4 regions of the Salinivibrio sp. IB872 genome follow, and region 1 is predicted to be linked to each of the others. Evidence: predicted binding sites of a transcription regulator. Region 1 holds the regulator's gene; each other region holds the start of a gene.

The links. The regulator CRP, encoded in region 1, controls carbon source genes, mostly activating them, when cyclic AMP is high. The targets are predictions, from matches to a motif close to TGTGANNNNNNTCACA.
Region 2: a site for CRP is predicted at 4,003-4,018, ahead of BZJ18_RS02875 (CTP synthase). Genes of this name have one in related genera too.
Region 3: a site for CRP is predicted at 2,548-2,563, ahead of nagE (N-acetylglucosamine-specific PTS transporter subunit IIBC). Genes of this name have one in related genera too.
Region 4: a site for CRP is predicted at 1,728-1,743, ahead of BZJ18_RS13050 (glycogen/starch/alpha-glucan phosphorylase). Genes of this name have one in related genera too.

The regions. Positions count from the first base shown of each region.
Region 1 covers NZ_MUFO01000002.1:207,008-212,314, reverse strand. Annotated here, with positions in the region: gene BZJ18_RS01965 (ABC transporter ATP-binding protein) at 1-832, shown strand, start outside; gene BZJ18_RS01960 (TIGR02444 family protein) at 775-1,320, shown strand; gene BZJ18_RS01955 (hydrolase) at 1,307-2,269, shown strand; gene BZJ18_RS01950 (YheU family protein) at 2,417-2,635, shown strand; gene BZJ18_RS01945 (phosphoribulokinase) at 2,695-3,564, shown strand; gene crp (cAMP-activated global transcriptional regulator CRP) at 3,816-4,448, shown strand; gene BZJ18_RS01935 (hypothetical protein) at 4,578-5,307, shown strand, end outside.
Region 2 covers NZ_MUFO01000004.1:27,268-32,574, forward strand. Annotated here, with positions in the region: gene ispD (2-C-methyl-D-erythritol 4-phosphate cytidylyltransferase) at 1-344, opposite strand, end outside; gene ftsB (cell division protein FtsB) at 387-665, opposite strand; gene eno (phosphopyruvate hydratase) at 908-2,206, opposite strand; gene BZJ18_RS02875 (CTP synthase) at 2,284-3,918, opposite strand; gene mazG (nucleoside triphosphate pyrophosphohydrolase) at 4,059-4,868, opposite strand; gene relA (GTP diphosphokinase) at 4,917-5,307, opposite strand, start outside.
Region 3 covers NZ_MUFO01000003.1:123,951-129,257, reverse strand. Annotated here, with positions in the region: gene nagC (DNA-binding transcriptional regulator NagC) at 1-471, opposite strand, end outside; gene nagA (N-acetylglucosamine-6-phosphate deacetylase) at 479-1,615, opposite strand; gene nagB (glucosamine-6-phosphate deaminase) at 1,627-2,427, opposite strand; gene nagE (N-acetylglucosamine-specific PTS transporter subunit IIBC) at 2,729-4,240, shown strand; gene glnS (glutamine--tRNA ligase) at 4,452-5,307, shown strand, end outside.
Region 4 covers NZ_MUFO01000034.1:18,339-21,502, reverse strand. Annotated here, with positions in the region: gene BZJ18_RS13050 (glycogen/starch/alpha-glucan phosphorylase) at 1-1,593, opposite strand, end outside; gene malT (HTH-type transcriptional regulator MalT) at 2,088-3,164, shown strand, end outside.

The sequences.
Region 1 (5,307 bases):
TGGTGAGCTCAGTTACTCCCAAGGGGTAAAAATTGGCTATTTTGCGCAGCATCAACTCGATACCTTGCGCATTGACGAAACCCCACTGCAACATATGAATCGCCTTGCGCCCACCACAGCCGAGCAAACGCTACGTGACTTCTTAGGGCGCTTTGGCTTTCAGGGTGATAAAGCGCTTGAGACCATTGGTCCCTTTTCGGGAGGCGAGAAGGCACGCTTGGTATTAGCGTTATTGGTGTGGCAAAAGCCTAACCTGCTGCTGCTTGACGAACCGACTAACCACCTTGATTTAGATATGCGCCAAGCCTTGACGCTTGCCCTACAATCGTTTGAAGGGGCGATGGTGATCGTAAGCCATGATCGCTTTCTGCTGCGCGCGACCACCGACGATCTTTATCTTGTCGACAACGGCGCGGTGCAACCCTTTGACGGTGACTTACACGACTACCATCGCTGGCTTGGCGAGCAACAGCGTGCCGACCGCGCGGAAAGTAAAAAACAAAACGCCGATGACAAAGCCGCCCCCCAGCAACGTCAGGTCGATCGTAAGGCACAAAAGCGTCGCGAGGCCGAACTTCGCCAAAAAACCGCGCCACTTCGTAAAAAAATTGACAGCCTAGACACAAAAATCGAACAGCTCTCTGCCATTATTGCCGATGCAGAGACCAAACTGGCCGACCCAACAATTTATGGCGCAGACCAAAAAGCCCAACTCGCGCAACAATTACAACGCCAGGCTGATGCCAAATCAGCGCTGGAAGAGGTAGAGCAAGAATGGATGGAGCGACAGGAAGAACTGGAAGCCATGGAGGCGGCATTCAATCAAGCCTAATTCCCGGCCAAGCGAATGCAGCCGACCTGTGGCAGTTTTGTTTGCAACACTATGGCAAGCAAGACGTCAAACAGGCGTGTCTTAAATTGCAAGATCAGCATCAGGGCAACGTCAACCTTGCCTTGTTGCTGGCTTGGCTAGAAAGCCATGGCTATGGCCTTGCCCCAGAGAGCCTCAGCCAACTTAAACAATCGCTCAGCCGCTCTGAGCATTTGCTGATTGCCTACCGCAACCTACGTCGCGATATCAAACCGCGCGTTGGCGCGGGACAATATAAAAAAATGCTGAATTTCGAGCTCAGCCTCGAGAAGTTCCAACAACAAGACCTCATCCACGCCTTGAATCAACAAACATGGCTGACCGAGTCGCCCTCGCCGTTGGCGTATTATTGCCGTCAACTCTCGCCCTCGGCCAAATCGCTCTATCCCACTCTGCGCGCCGGTGTGGTTAAAGAAGATGATCAAGGAGACGCTGATGACGCCTTTTGAACCGATTCCCAGCGCCCGTAATCCTCATCTACAAACCATCATGCCACGGCTGATGCGGCGGCAACCCGTGATCTCTCCTTTGTGGCAACAGCTGGATTTACCGGATGGTGATTTCGTCGATCTCGCTTGGACACAGACGCCTCAGCCCGGCCAACCGATAGTGGTGCTTTTTCATGGCCTCGCTGGCAGTTTTCATAGCCCGTACGCGAATGGATTACTGGCTGCTTTTCAGCGCCAAGGCTGGTGCGGTGTGGTGATGCACTTTCGTAGTTGCAGTGGCCGCTTAAACCGCGTCCCGCGCACTTATCACTCAGGCGAGACACAGGATGCGCGCTATTTTTTGACCACATTACGCATGCGTTATCCTCAGCATCCTATTCATGCCGTGGGCGTATCGCTAGGCGGCAACATGCTGGTGCGCTATTTGGCAGAGTATGCGGACGATCCGATTGTCTCCAGTGGCTGCGCAGTGTCACCCCCCTTAGACCTTGCCGCCTGCTCGTTACGCATTCAGCAAGGGTTCTCACGTGTCTACCAAGCGTACCTACTTCGCTCGATGCGACAAACCCTGTCAGATAAGCTCACGCGACACGCCCAAGTGGGTCGCTGGCAAGCAGGCGAGCAGCCCCGTATTTCGACCTTATTCGAGTTTGATCAAACCGTCACCGCACCACTGCATGGGTTTGAGGACGCACATCATTACTACCAGCAATGCAGTGGCTTATCCGTGTTGCCTGCGATCCGCGCCCCTTTGACCATCATTCATGCCAAAGACGATCCTTTTATGACTGATGCGGTGATCCCAACCACGCCATTACCGGCCAATATACGCTATCAACTCACTGACCATGGCGGACATGTTGGGTTTGTCACTGGCCATTGGCGTGCACCGCGTTTATGGTTGGAAGAGGCAGTGCCCGCGTGGATAGCTGAGCAACTCGACACCTGATGCCCCAATCGTCACGATAAATTGTGACTAAATCGACATAGACACACTGCACCTACACGCATAATTCGGTAAAATGGGAGCTAATTCACAACCTAAGCATGGAGATGGCGTCCGTGCCATCCCGATGTCAGCAAAAGGTGATGTAGTATGATGGTTCCATGGCAATCTGTGCCAGCCGAGACCTTGACCAATTTAATTGAACACTTTGTGTTGAGGGAAGGGACAGATTACGGTGAGCAGGAAGTCAGCTTTGCTGAGAAAGTTGAACAAGTGCGTGAACAATTAAAATCCGGCGACGCCGTGATTGTATACTCTGAGCTGCATGAGACAGTGGATATTCGTCGTCAGCGCGATCTCAGACCGTAACACCGCCTCCCCTTGTGGGCTGCGGTGTAAATTCAGACTGATCAATGACAGGGCTCGTCATGTCGGCTAAACACCCAATCATCGCTGTGACCGGTTCATCCGGCGCAGGCACAACCACGACCTCCGAAGCGTTTCGTAAGATGTTCAATATGATGAACATCAAAGCCTCTTGGTTAGAGGGCGATAGCTTTCACCGCTTCACGCGGCCAGAAATGGATGTTGAGATCCGTAAAGCCCGTGAACAAGGTCGTCATATTAGCTACTTTGGCCCCACGGCCAACGACTTCCCACGCCTTGAGCAATTTTTTAAAGAATATGGCGAACAAGGCACAGGTAAATACCGTCGTTATCTACACACCTTTGATGAAGCCGTGCCTTATAACCAAATGCCGGGCACCTTCACTCCCTGGCAAGATCTGCCTGAAAATACCGACGTATTATTTTATGAAGGCTTGCATGGCGGGGTGGTGGATGGTGACGTCAATGTCGCCCAGCATGTTGATTTACTGATCGGCATGGTGCCTATCGTTAACTTGGAGTGGATTCAAAAGTTTGTCCGCGATACGCGCGACCGAGGCCATTCCCGCGAGGCCGTCACGGACTCGATCGTGCGCTCCATGGATGATTATTTGCACTACATTACGCCGCAGTTTTCTCGCACGCATATTAACTTCCAACGTGTCCCGACCGTAGACACATCCAACCCGCTGAATGCAAAAGGGATCCCGTCACTCGACGAAAGCTTTGTCGTGATCCGCTTTCGTGGTATGAAGAACGTCGATTTTCCTTACTTACTGCAAATGATCAGTGGCGCGTTTATGTCTCGGCACAACACGCTGGTCGTGCCCGGCGGTAAAATGGGATTTGCAATGGAGCTGATTATTCGCCCCTTGATCCAACAGTTGATTGAGAAAGGCAAGATAGGTTAACCGCCGTAGCGCACTTAACGTGTATTACTTCTCAGGTCGTGATCTTAGCCACATTTTTGCCGAATTTTTAGGCGGTTGGCTTAGATCAAAATCAAGAAATCCAGATAGAAAAAAGATACACTCTTGTTAACATACAGTGAGCTTGTAGCCTGCGCCAAGACCTCGTATTCTGTGCATTGGACTGATGGGTTTCCATTCAGACAAAGACAGGACGTCGTTGCCGGGCAACACATGCAGAGGAAATAAGTTATATGGTTCCAGGAAAACCTCAAACAGACCCTACACTCGAGTGGTTCCTTTCACATTGTCATATTCACAAGTACCCGTCCAAAAGTACTCTGATCCATGCAGGGGAAAAGGCGGAGACCTTGTACTACATCGTGAAAGGTTCTGTGGCCGTACTAATCAAAGATGAAGAAGGCAAGGAGATGATCCTGTCTTACCTTAACCAAGGTGACTTCATCGGCGAACTTGGTCTGTTCGAAGAGGACCAAGAGCGCACCGCATGGGTACGTGCGAAATCACCTTGCGAAGTGGCAGAAATTTCATTCAAGAAATTCCGCCAGCTGATCCAAGTTAACCCAGACATTTTGATGCGTCTATCCTCTCAGATGGCGCGTCGCCTGCAAGTGACCAGCCAGAAAGTGGGAGACCTTGCCTTCCTGGACGTGACCGGCCGCATTGCGCAAACCCTACTGAACTTGGCGAAGCAACCTGACGCCATGACTCACCCTGACGGCATGCAAATCAAGATCACACGTCAAGAGATTGGTCAGATTGTTGGCTGTTCGCGAGAGACGGTTGGGCGTATCCTTAAAATGCTGGAAGAGCAGAACCTTATCTCAGCTCACGGTAAAACCATTGTGGTTTACGGCACACGCTAATCCTCGCGTGTTGCGACAAAACCGGCGTTTTTGCGTCGGTTTTTTTATTTTTATTGACTGAAAACTCATTAACCAAGTTCTACACTTCAAAAACGACCAATCTAACAACTGATTAACAGGATGTCGTTTATGAGAAGCTTACGTCAAACCCTTGCTGCATTGCTACTCGCGGCGGTTTCTTCAACTGCTGCGGCGAATATCACCATTGTCCATCCAGAACCACGGGCTGGCTCTGCCCTCGATTTATACGCTATCGACTTGATTGAGTTTTTAGCGGAAAAATCAGGTGAGTCTGTCACTTTACAAGCCTTTCAAGGTCAAATTGGCTCTCAGTCTCGTAAAGTGGAAATGCTAAAACAAGGACGACTGACGGTAGATTGGCTCGGGGCCGACCGTACCCTTGAGTCAGAGTTACTTCCCATCCGTTATCCAGTCTTTCGGGGTCTATTAGGCCATCGCTTGTTCATTACCAATCAAGCCACCGAACCCAAGCTTGCACAAATCAGTGACCAAGCAGGGCTCAATAGTCTGACCATGATCCAAGGGCAAGGCTGGGCGGATGTGAAGGTCTTGCAGTCGGCGGGATTTCGGGTTCGAGAAATCTCAAGCTTTGAGAATATCTTTAAAGGCGTCGATACCGGACGGGCCGACCTCTTCCCGCGTGCGCTTATCGAACCTTTTAGCGAGCTGGCAGAGCGACCTCAATATACAAATCTGTTGGTTGATCCGCACTTAATGCTGATCTACCGCTTCCCAATGTTCTTGTTTGTATCGCCCCAAAACCCAGAGGTAGCGACCATGCTCAACGATGCCTTTGCGGCCGCCTATCAAGACGGATCCTTCATCGAATTTTTTGAGA
Region 2 (5,307 bases), on a different contig from region 1:
GTGACGCAGGGGCGTGCTGCATCATGCACCATCACCCAACGGGTCTGCACTGCCTCAAGCCCTGCCTGTACCGATTGCGCCCGCGTTGCACCGCCTGTGACGACGGTAATATCCGGATTGCCGCCCAGTCCGGTCTCAGCGAAATAGCCATCGTTCTCACCGATCGCGATAATCACGCGGTCAATCGCAGCATGACTCAGCAAGCGTTCAACGGTGTGGGTGATTAACGGCTTACCTGAAAGGTGTAAATACTGCTTTGGACAGTCTGCCTGCATGCGACTGCCTACGCCAGCGGCGGGCACCACCGCTGTAATTCCTGATTGCAAAGAGGCTTTTTCTACCACGCGTTTTCTCTTTGATTAGTCCGCGATCGTGCGGATGATGGGTTATCGCGTTGCGTCGACTAAACGAAAAAAGGTTTCGTCAGGTTTAATCATGCCCAACTCATTACGGGCGCGCTCTTCAATCGCTTCTTGTCCACGTTTGAGATCCGCGATTTCGGCATACATTTGTTGGTTGCGCTTCACCAGCTTTTGGTTCGCTTGTTGTTGCACCACGACGTTTGCCTGAGTGTGCCAATAATCCATAACGCCATTCTTGCCCAGCCACAATTCATATTGCAGCCATGCCAGAGTGATAAATAGCGCAACAGATAGCAGTCTCATGGTTTCACTCCTTAGGTGTTCAGTGGGCCAGCAACGTCAATTATGCTAACCGCATAGGCTAGCGGATCAGGCCGCCGGTGTCATGGTTTTCTGTTTATCCGGGGCGTGAAGATGCGCTCAAACGCACCTCTTATCCATTCATACGCTCCTGAATATAAAAAAGCCGCCATAAAGGCGGCTTTTGGGGTCAACAGTGAAAGGCAAGGTGCCTTTCCATCACAGCCAATCGGCTGCGACTTTTATTATTGACCTTTAACTTCTTTCAGACCGTTAAACGGTGCTTTTTCACCCAGCGCTTCTTCGATACGGATCAGCTGGTTGTACTTGGCAACACGGTCAGAACGGCTCATAGAACCAGTTTTGATTTGGCCTGCTGCAGTACCAACCGCCAAGTCAGCGATGGTTGCGTCTTCAGTTTCACCTGAACGGTGAGAGATTACGGCAGTGTAGCCCGCGTCTTTCGCCATCTTGATCGCAGCCAAGGTTTCGGTCAAAGAACCGATTTGGTTGAATTTGATCAGGATAGAGTTCGCCACACCTTTCTCGATGCCTTCTTTCAGGATCTTGGTGTTGGTTACGAACAGGTCATCACCCACTAGCTGAAGTTTGTCACCCAGCAGTTCAGTTTGGTGCTTAAAGCCATCCCAATCTGACTCGTCTAGGCCGTCTTCGATAGACACGATTGGGTACTCTTCAGCCAGTTTCGCCAAGTAGTGGTTAAACTCTTCTGAAGTAAAGGTTTTACCTTCACCCTTCATGTTGTAGATGCCTTGCTCTTTGTCATAGAACTCAGACGCAGCACAGTCCATCGCTAGGGTGATATCTTTACCTAGCTCGTAGCCTGCTTTCTCAACCGCTTCTTTGATAGCAGCAAGGGCAGCAGCATTTGACTCTAGGTTAGGCGCGAAACCACCTTCGTCACCAACAGCAGTGCTTAGGCCTTTGGCCTTCAGAACTTTGGCTAGGTTGTGGAATACTTCCGCACCAATGCGCAGTGCTTCTTTCAGGGTTTTCGCACCAACAGGTTGGATCATGAACTCTTGGATATCAACGTTGTTGTCCGCGTGCTCACCACCGTTGAGGATGTTCATCATTGGTAGAGGCATTGAGAACTGACCCGCAGTGCCGTTTAGTTCAGCGATGTGCTCAAACAAAGGCATGCCTTTCGCCGCCGCAGCAGCTTTTGCGTTAGCCAGAGAAACCGCTAGGATCGCGTTAGCACCGAACTTAGATTTGTTCTCAGTGCCGTCAAGGTCGATCATCACCTGATCGATGTCAGCTTGGGCTTTCGCGTCTTTACCTAGCAGTGCTTCTGCGATTGGGCCGTTAACCGCTTCAATCGCTTTCAGTACGCCTTTACCCATGAAACGTGACTTGTCACCGTCACGCAGCTCTAGTGCTTCGCGAGAACCGGTAGACGCACCTGATGGCGCTGCCGCCATACCAACAAAGCCACCTTCCAAGTGCACTTCTGCTTCTACAGTTGGGTTACCGCGTGAATCGATAATTTCACGACCTAGAACTTTAACGATCTTAGACATTGTGATTCCTCTCGTCTGTCATTGTATTCAAAAAATAAAAAGCGGCCGCCCGTCAGGACTACCGCTTCACATTTGTGTTATAGCTCACCGCGCTGCTTTTTACCTGCAGCCGCAACGAACCCGGCGAATAGCGGGTGGCCGTCGCGAGGAGTCGAGGTGAACTCTGGGTGGAACTGACAGGCCACAAACCATGGATGTGCTGGGTTTTCGATGATTTCTACCAGCTTCTTGTCCGCCGACAAGCCCGATACAAGTAGACCGGTTTTTTCCAATTGTGGACGCAGCAAGTTATTCACTTCGTAGCGATGACGATGGCGCTCGTGGATTTGAGTGTTGCCATATAGCTGATGCGCTTTAGACCCTTCAGAAAGGTGGCAAAGCTGTGCGCCTAGACGCATAGTGCCGCCTAAATCAGAGGATTCGCTACGCTCTTCCACGTTACCTTCTTCATCGACCCACTCGGTGATCAGTCCCACCACTGGGTATTTGCTGTCTTTGCTGAATTCGGTGGAGTTAGCTCCTTCCATCCCAGCAACATTACGGGCGTATTCAATTAACGCCACTTGCATGCCTAAACAAATGCCAAGATAAGGCACTTTGTTTTCACGCGCATATTGTGCGGCAAGGATTTTGCCTTCGACGCCGCGATCGCCAAAACCACCCGGAACCAAAATCGCATCTAAACCATCGAGCAGCTCAGTGCCGCGGGTTTCGAGATCTTGTGAGTCAACATACTTGATGTTGACAGTCAGACGATTTTTCAATCCGCCATGCTTCAGCGCTTCGTTGACAGATTTATACGCGTCAGGCAGTTCGATGTACTTACCCACCATACCAATGGTGACTTCACCCATTGGATTGGCTTCTTCGTAAATGACTTGTTCCCATTCAGACAGGTCGGCTTCCGGCGCTTGGATACCAAAGCGCTGACAAACCAAGTCGTCCAGCCCTTGAGAGCGAATCAATGAAGGAATTTTGTAGATAGAATCCACATCCTTCATGGTGATAACCGCTTTCTCTGGTACGTTACAGAACAGTGCAATTTTTGCACGCTCATTGGCTGGAATTGGACGCTCACTACGGCAAACAAGGACATCCGGCTGGATACCAATTGATAGAAGCTCTTTTACCGAGTGCTGGGTCGGCTTGGTTTTCACTTCACCCGCCGCTGCCAAGTATGGCACCAAGGTAAGATGCATAAACATCGCACGCTCACGGCCGACTTCCACGGTCAGTTGGCGAATCGCTTCAAGGAATGGCAGTGATTCAATATCACCGACAGTGCCGCCAATTTCCACGATCACCACGTCGTGACCTTCACCACCGGCGATGATGCGGTCTTTGATCGAGTTAGTGATGTGTGGAATCACCTGAATGGTCGCTCCCAGATAATCTCCGCGGCGCTCTTTGCGCAGGACATCCGCGTATACACGACCAGAGGTAAAGTTATTACGCTTGGTCATTTTGGTGCGGATAAAGCGCTCGTAGTGACCGAGGTCAAGGTCGGTCTCGGCGCCGTCTTCCGTGACGAATACTTCCCCGTGCTGGGTAGGGCTCATTGTCCCTGGATCCACGTTGATATAAGGGTCGAGTTTCATGATGGTGACGTTGAGGCCACGCGCTTCAAGAATGGCTGCCAATGAGGCTGCAGCAATACCCTTACCGAGGGAGGATACAACACCGCCCGTAACAAAAATGTAATTCGTCGTCATGCTAAACCTGAGAGTTGGATTTAGAGGAAATTAATGGAAATCTGGACGGGAAGTCATGATACCAGACCCCACTCACTCCCACAACGTGAAAACTATCACACACCATACTGTTTTTATTTGTCGCAAATCAATGATGAAACTTACAGCGTGTTGCTTTTTTCTTGCTTTTTGACCTGTTGCCAGGCCGATTCCAGTTCATCTAACTGACATTCTTGAATATTTTTTTCATCATTGCGTAATTGAGTTTCAACTTGACGGAAACGTCGTTCGAATTTTTGATTCGCGTTACGCAACGCGGATTCCGCATCCGTGCCTACGTGGCGTGCCAGATTTACCACCGAAAACAATAAATCGCCGATTTCTTCTTCCACCCGCGCGGGGTCTACCGGCGTGATTGCCAGTTCTTGCTCAACCTCGGCAATTTCTTCGCGTACTTTATCGAGCACCGGCGCCACCGCATCCCAATCAAACCCCACTCGCGCACAACGTTTTTGCAGTTTGTGTGCGCGCACCAGTGCGGGAAGGCCTAACGTAACGCCGTCTAACACGCTAGTGGGTTGTTCTGACGCCGCTTTGTCGGCACGCTCCTGTGCTTTAATCCCTTCCCAATCTGGGCCGTGCAGCGGCTCACCTTGGCTGTCTTTAGGACCAAAGACATGCGGGTGACGACGGGTGAGTTTGTCACAAATCGCCCCCACGACGGCGTCAAAATCAAAACGATTTTGCTCGTGTCCCAATTGACTGTAGAACACTATTTGAAAGAGTAAATCGCCTAATTCATCTTTTAGGTCCGACCAGTGCTCACGCTCAATGGCATCGGCCACTTCATAGGCTTCTTCGAGCGTGTGAGGCACGATGGAGGCAAAAGTTTGGGCTTTGTCCCAATCGCACCCTTTTTGTGGGTCGCGCAAGGTCGCCATGATAGTCAGTAAATCGTCAATCGACGCCATACTTCGTTATCCTTAAAAAAACGCCCTGTCGATAACAGGGCGTGATGTTTATCTGAGTCGTTTGGCTTCTACCACATCCTTGACCTGCTCCAGCCGGTTTACAATTCGGCTAAGCGTGTCGAGATCGGAAATCTCTAAATCAAAGTCCATGATAGACATCTGCTTTTTGTAATCGACGCGGCTTTGCATGCCCGCAACGCGGACTTTTTCATTGCTGAGCACGGTATTAATGTCTTTGACTAATCCGGTGCGTTCATTGGCGGATAAGCGAATGCGCACATGGTATTGCCCGACATGCCCTTTGCCCCATACGGTGGCGATGATTCGCTCCGGCGCATGGTGACGAAGTTCGTTGAGTTGCTCGCAATCCGCACGGTGTACTGAAATCCCGCGCCCTTGGGTCACAAAGCCCATAATGTCATCACCCGGCAGCGGCTGA
Region 3 (5,307 bases), on a different contig from region 1:
AGGATCAATCAGGCCGGGCATCACGACCGATATGGCAATCAGCTCTTTGATGGATTGTTGGTGGGTGTCAATAAACTGACTCAGAATCTGAATCAGGCCGTTCACTAACTCGGTTTGATCGTGATAGTGAAAAGCTTCTCCGTGTTCAGCAAGCGATGTCCCACTCAAGTCATAGAGTGAAAGCTCGATAAAATGACGCCCCAGTCTTACCGCAAGGGTATGGAATGGGGCGCACTCTGTGGTCAAAGAAATAGCTCGGCGACCGCCGGTTGACGCTTGCTGAGCCACTTCCTTGATCAAGCCACGTTCGAGCAATTGGCGGGTTATTTTTGTCACACTTGCGGGTGCTAGACGGCTCACATCTGCAATTTGTATGCGAGAGATGGGCCCTTGTTGATCGATCAACCGATAAACGGCAGCTCCGTTGAGCTGCTTTACCAAGTCGACATTCCCGATTTGTCCGCCAGTCATAAATGTCCTAGCTATGTGTATATTGTCCGTTAACCACCGTCGCTTGGATGTTGAGTGTACGATCAAAAATAGCAAGATTCGCAATTTTCCCCGGGCGAATACTGCCATAAAGCTGATCGACACCAATAGCGCGCGCAGGATACAGCGTTGCCATGCGCAGAGCCTCATCCAAGGCGATACCTATATGCTCAACACTATTACGAACCGCTTCGTTCATCGTCAGTGCAGAGCCGCCAAGTGTACCATTCTCATCAACACACTTGCCGTCACGGTAATATACTTTCTTGCCTACAAAAATAAAGTGATCCATGTCGGCTCCTGCTGGTGCCACGGCATCAGTAACTAGCACTAATTTCTCACCTTTTACTTTATGTGCAAGACGAATGTTGGCGTAAGACACATGGAAGCCGTCAGCAATAACGCCGGTGTAAACCTCGGGCGTATCATAAATCGCGCCAACCATGCCGGGCTCGCGACCGGTTATCGCCGTCATTGCATTGAACAGGTGGGTCGCAAACCCAATCCCATTAGCAAAGCCTTCGCGTGCTTGCTCATAGGTTGCGTTAGTGTGACCGGCGGAAACGACAATGCCTGCTTTGGTGAGGGCCTGAATGTGCGCTTTGGGTGCGAGTTCGGGCGCTAGCGTCAATTTGGTAATCACGTCGGCGTTGTCGCACAAATACGCAATCATCTTGTCGTTGCTGGGGCGAATATAGTCGAGACTGTGGATCCCTTTTTTTGCGCTGTTTAAGTAAGGCCCTTCTAGGTGTAAGCCTAAGGCTTGATGCGGATGGTGGGCTTTGTACTCGCGCATCGCGTTGATTGCCGCACGCATGTCATCATCTGAACTCGTGATCAGAGTCGGTAAGAAGTTGGTACACCCAGACTTCAAGTTTGCTTGGTGCATGGTTTCGATAGTGTCTGTTGTGATCGCATCGTTAAACATGACACCACCGCAACCATTAAGCTGCAGATCAATGAAGCCCGGGCTAACGTAAGCTCCGTCGAGTGAGCGTTTTTCTATCTCTGTCGGCAGCGCATGTTGCGGGCAAACGTCCTCAATCACGCCGTCACGGATGACAATAGCGTGGTCATCAAGCACTTCATGACCAGTAAAAATCCGGCAGTGGGTTAACGCATACATGCTGTTATTCCTTATAAATTATGAATGTTCTGGGCTTCAAGCTCCTGAAAATACTTCACTGTTTTTACTTTTAGTTCGGCAGTTGAAGGCGCATCGCACACAATCATGGCTTTAGGGTGCAGCTGCAGCGCGGAAACAGTCCATAAGTGATTGACCGACCCCTCCACAGCTGCTTGAAGTGCCTGAGCCTTATTGTGGCCAGTGACCAAAATCATGATCTCTTCAGCATCGAGTAGCGTCCCGACGCCAATGGTAAGCGCGTGCTTAGGTACTTGATTGATATCATTATCAAAGAAGCGAGAGTTTGCCATACGGGTATCTTCGGTCAAGGTTTTGATCCGTGTCCGAGAGGCCAGCGAAGAGGCAGGCTCGTTAAACGCAATGTGACCGTCGTTACCTACACCGCCCATAAAGAGGTGGATCTTGCCGTAGGATTTGATCTTGTCTTCATAACGTTTGCATTCCGCATCAACATCGCTCGCATTTCCGTTCAGTAAGTTGATGTTTTCTTCTTTAATATCAATATGCTTAAAGAAGTTTTCATACATGAAGGTGCGATATGATTGGTCGTGATCGGCTGGGATATTGCAGTACTCGTCCATGTTGAACGTTACCACATGCTCAAAGCTCACTTCGCCCTGATTGAACAGGGTAATCAGTTGCTTATAAGTATTCAGTGGCGTACCGCCTGTTGGCAATCCGAGCACAAATGGGCGTTCGGCACTTGGGGCGAATTTATTAATAGTATCAACGATATATCTAGCCGACCATAGGCCGACCTCATGGCTGGTTTGTAATGGAATGAGTCGCACAGGACACCTCTATAAATCAGTGGGCTTACGGGTACAGCATAACGAATATGCTCATTTATTTTCATCATAAAATAAGTTTTATGATCTGGCTAACATATTTCTCTGTGTTTGGTGTGGATCGGTGATAAATCTCACAAATAAGGGGGTTTTAATTTGCGAGGCGAATTTATTGGCATAAACTGCAATTGACTAACATTGTTTGACAAAAAAAGTGCTTTGGTCATTATCTCACGGGACACGCCAGACGCAGAAAACAACAAATACTGCGGCATGGCTCTGAGAACACATAGGGGGAACGAAGGTGAATATTCTTGGATACGCGCAACGTATAGGTCGTGCGCTGATGGTGCCGGTAGCGGTACTACCAGCTGCAGCGATCTTGATGGGGGTCGGCTACTGGCTTGACCCAACAGGTTGGGGTGGTAACAGCGCATTGGCTGCTTTCTTGATTAAATCAGGGGCAGCGATCATTGACAATATGTCCGTACTTTTCGCGATTGGTGTGGCTTACGGCATGTCAAAAGATAAAGATGGTGCCGCCGCTCTGGCAGGGTTTGTTGGCTTCATGGTGATCACCACGCTTTGTGCGCCTGGTGCTGTAAGCCAAATTGGTCTCGTGGATGTTGCATTAGACAACAATGAGCTGGCGTTTAGCAAAATCAACAACCAATTTATTGGTATTTTAATTGGTGTGGTATCGGCGGAGCTTTACAACCGTTATAGCGGCGTAGAGCTGCCAAAAGCACTGGCGTTCTTCAGCGGCAAACGTCTGGTTCCCATTCTTGTCTCTGTCGTCGCTATTGCGATTTCGTTTGTGTTGATGTTTGTATGGCCGGTCGTATTTGGTGGTCTGGTTCACTTCGGTGAAAGTATCACTAACTTAGGCGCCGCGGGTGCAGGTATCTACGGATTCTTCAACCGTCTATTGATTCCAGTTGGTCTTCACCATGCGCTTAACGCGGTATTCTGGTTTGACACTGTGGGTATCAATGACTTGGGCCGCTTCTGGATGGGTGCACAAGGTCTTGCTTCTGGAGAAGCAATTAAGGGAACCACAGGCATGTACATGGCCGGCTTCTTCCCTGTGATGATGTTTGGTTTACCGGGGGCGGCACTAGCGATTTACCACACTGCGCGTCCAGAGAACAAAGCACGTGTGGCATCTATCATGATTGCAGCCGGTTTTGCTTCATTCTTTACCGGTGTTACTGAACCACTCGAGTTTGCCTTCCTGTTCGTGGCACCTGTGTTGTTTGTGTTGCATGCGTTCTTGACAGGCATCTCTTTGTTCATCGCGGCCACCTTTAACTGGACTGCCGGTTTTGGCTTCTCTGCAGGCCTTGTCGACTTGGTGTTGTCGTCAAAAAACCCCGTTGCTAACGAGTGGTACATGCTACCTGTGATGGGCTTGGTATTCTTTGTGCTTTATTACGCGACATTCCGTGCGGCTATCATGGCCATGAACCTGAAAACCCCGGGTCGTGAAGATGACAGCATTGAAGGCGCATCTGCCGGAAACGCGAATACAAATGAAACCAGCGATAACCGTGAGCTTGCACGTAAGTACCTCAAAGCGTTAGGCGGACACCAAAACCTGACATCTATCGACGCTTGTATCACACGCTTGCGCCTATCGGTAGCAAACCGTGAAATCGTCGATGAAGCGAAACTCAAAGCCATTGGCGCGATGGGTGTCGTGAAGTTAGGGGATAATAACTTGCAAGTCATTCTTGGCCCGTTAGCCGAAATCATTGCCGGTGAGATGAAGCAAATCCCGGATAATGAAGATTTGTCTGCAGTGAAATTGCCATAAGCGACCACACACAAAGACAATCTTAACCCGATAACGCCCGGCTAACGCTGGGCGTTTTTTTATGCACGGCAGTGGAATGAGCAAAAAAAACGCATTTAGGGGCATGCGAGGGCGAGTTTAACAACAACTGGTTGAGTAAAGTGCCGGAATAAGAGATCATAGTATCCATGTAGCTATAAAATTCGCACTGTTTTGATACGAGGTAACCTTGATGAGTGATGCTGAAGCTCGTCCAACCAATTTTATTCGTCAAATCATTGATAAAGATTTGGCGGAGGGAAAACACACATCAGTCGTGACCCGTTTCCCGCCGGAGCCTAATGGCTATCTGCATATCGGTCACGCTAAGTCTATTTGCCTGAACTTCGGTATTGCACAGGATTATCAAGGTGAGTGCAATTTGCGCTTTGATGATACCAACCCAGAAAAAGAAAACGTTGAGTACGTTGACTCGATCAAACGCGACGTGCAATGGCTTGGCTTTGAGTGGGCAGGTAAAGAGCGCTATTCATCAGACTATTTTGATAAGTTGTACGGCTTTGCGGTTGAACTGATTGAAAAAGGGTTGGCGTATGTCGATGAATTGAGCCCAGATCAAATCCGCGAGTACCGGGGTACGTTGACAGAGCCGGGCAAGCCGAGCCCTTATCGTGATCGAGCGGTGGAAGAAAACCTCGCGTTATTTGAAAAAATGCGCGCGGGCGAATTTGCCGAGGGCACTGCGTGTCTTCGCGCCAAAATCGATATGGCGTCACCTTTCATGGTGATGCGCGACCCGGTTATCTATCGCGTACGTTTTGCTCATCACCACCAGACGGGTGATAAGTGGTGTATTTATCCGATGTATGATTTTACCCACTGTATCTCGGATGCATTGGAAGGGATCACTCACTCGTTATGTACGCTGGAGTTCCAAGACAACCGCCGCTTATATGACTGGGTGTTGCAAAATATCACCATCGATTGCACCCCGCATCAGTACGAGTTTAGTCGCCTAAACTTGGAATACACCGTGATGTCCAAGCGTAAGCTCAACCAACTGGTGTCAGAGCAGCTCGTCAATGGCT
Region 4 (3,164 bases), on a different contig from region 1:
CCAATCAGCAAGACGCTGCTTGTTGCGCTTTTTCACTGCCATAAAGGCTTTTTGGAACGCTTTGTCATCAGCATACTGGGCAATTTGCTCCAGTTGCTCGAGATGAGCCGGCCATTGGTCGCCAATTTTTTCACTGATAAGGGCAGAGAGAGCCGGGTTACAGAACTTCAACCAACGACGTGGCGTGATCCCGTTGGTCACGTTTTGGATACGGCCCGGATAAAGCGCATCAAATTCAGGGAAGAGATCGCGTTTTACCAACTCAGAGTGCAACGCCGCCACACCATTGACCGCGTACGAGCCAATCACACACAGGTTTGCCATGCGCACCATGCGCTCGCCCTGATCGTCAATCACAGACAGCACTTGCTGTTTGCGGACATCGCCTGGCCATTTCGCAGCAACGTCTTGCAAGAAGCGGTGGTTGATTTCAAAAATGATTTCCATGTGACGCGGCAGCAAGTTCGCCATTAACGACTCGCTCCACGTCTCCAGCGCTTCTGGAAGCAAGGTATGGTTGGTGTAAGCAAACGTCTGGCTGGAGATAGACCAAGCGTCATCCCAGCTCAAATGGTGCTCATCCAACAGCACTCGCATCAGCTCAGGAATGGCGATAGTCGGGTGAGTATCATTCAACTGAATGGTTTCATAATCTGGAAGAGCAGCCAGTGGGTGGCCAGCATCTAAATGGCGACGAAGAATATCCCCAACAGAGGCCGCACTGTGGAAGTATTGCTGCATCAAACGCAACGTTTTACCCGCATCATGATTATCGTTCGGGTAAAGCACTTTGGTCAGGCTGCCTGCATCAATTGCGGCTTGTTGCGCACGGGTATAGTCACCATCATTGAAGGCATCGAGCGCAAATGGCGTCAGTGCTCGACCTTCCCATAAGCGAAGTGGATAAACCGTATTACTTTGATAGCCCACGATAGGCAGATCCCAAGGCATCGCTTGAATATGAAGGCTAGGAACCCATTCACGGCGCGTGTGGCCGTTTTCTTCAATCACCGCCACATGGCCATAAAAGCCAACCGTTTGGGCAAGGTCAGGACGAACCACTTCCCACGGATAGCCTTCTGGCTCACGCCACGCATCCGGTGCTTCTTGTTGGGCGCCATCTTTGAAGGATTGACGGAACAGACCATATTCATAGTGCAAGCCATAGCCGACCGCTGGATACTGTTGGGCTGCGAGCGAGTCCATAAAACACGCGGCCAAGCGCCCCAAACCACCATTGCCCAACGAAGGATCACGCTCTTGCTCAAGCAAATCGGTCAGGCCAAACCCAAACTCGCTGACCACAGCCGCAATTTCATTGTAAAGCCCCATGCTGATCAGGTTGTTGCCCGTTAAACGGCCAATCAAAAACTCTAAGGATAAGTAGTTCACACTCTTCGCTTGTTTGATGGCTAAATCGTTTTCTGTCGCAACCAGATCACTGGTGGTGTGTTCGGCCAGCGCACGGCCTAAGGCGAGATACCAATCGCGCATCTCTGCGGTTTCAGGGGTGCGACCAAGCTGCGTCAAATGTTGGGTCATACTGGCTTTAAAAGCGCTTTTATCAAATGCGTGTTGCTGTTTAGGCGTCATGTCATCGCTCTCGTAATGGAAGAAAATCTCGATGACAGCCATCCTGCCCAAGCCTGTCGATGCAAACATCCTCCCGAGACAGGAGGAGGAAAGGAGGAGTTGTCAGGGCGTAGAGAGCCACATCACAAGCTGTGAGTGAGCTTGCTCTCATCAATGGAGGAGTTTCGTGATATTGAGGTGATTAAAATCACAATTTGAGGGAACACTGACCAAAATACGGCTGTGAAAAAAGAACAATCCCTTTTGTTAATTTTGTGCGCTAACGCAAATTGTGGGGGCATTCATCGTCTCTGGCGTGTAACACCTTCCATATTCCGTATCCTAACCAATAAAATTAGTGACTTTAATCACAATTGAAAGGCGTAGCTGCACCAAAATAGAGCAATTGCACCATTATCAGCGCTGGATCATAGTTTGTGACAGACCAGTTACATACACTTGCGTACAAGGATAAACGCGGCAAAGCCGCACTCGCTGTAAAGGACCTTCTCGCTATGTGGATCCCGTCAAAACTTACCCGTCCCGGCCGTCTCTACAATGCCATCTTGCGCCCGCGTGTATTGGATATCCTCCAACAAGCGCCACATTACAAATTGGTGTTGTTCCGCTCGCCGGCAGGTTACGGCAAAACCACCATGGCCGCACAATGGCTCGCCGATCAAAATCATGTCGGCTGGTTCAGCATTGATGACAGCGACAACGACAGCTTCCGCTTTATCAACTACTTGTTGCAAGCATTAAATAAAGCGACCCACGATGGGTGCCCCAATACCGTTAAGCTAGCAGAAAAACGCCAGTTCTCATCCCTGCGTGCGCTGCTCTCCGATGTTTTCGCTGAGCTGGCTGGGTTACAGTCCACCTGTTATCTGGTATTAGATGACTACCAATTGATCGACAATGAAGATATTCATGAAGCAATGCGCTTTTTTATTAAGCACATGCCCGATAGCCTGACTTTGGTGGTGACCTCGCGCGCGAATCCGCCGCTAGGGACAGCAAATTTGCGGGTTCGCGATCTGATGATCGAGATCGGCAATGAACTGCTTGCATTTGATAATGAAGAGACCACCCGCTTTTTTAATCAACGTGTCGCCGATGGTGTCGACGAAACTACCGCAAGCACCCTCTGTGCCTACGTCGAGGGCTGGCCATCTGCCCTACAGTTAATTGCGATTCAGGCTCAGCATCAAAAACGGACCCTGATGCAAAGTGCCGCCTCCTGCGCGAGTTTTAACCATGCCCACCTGTGGGATTATTTGGTCGAAGAAGTGTTCGATCTGCTGGACAGTGAAACCCGTCAGTTTTTAATGCAAGTTTCCGTGCTGGAAATGTTTAATGACGAGCTGGTCTTTGCGCTGACTGAGCGCGAGGACGCGCTCGGCATGCTCGAGTCGCTAAATCGCTACGGTTTATTCATCTATCCGTTGGAAGGAGACAATAACTGGTTCCGCTTCCACCATTTATTCGCAGAGTTTCTCGCCCATGAGCGTCAAGCACGGATCCCTCAACAGCAACAACACTTAAACCGGCAGGCAGCATTGGCTTGGCTAAAGCTGAATACGCCCCATCAA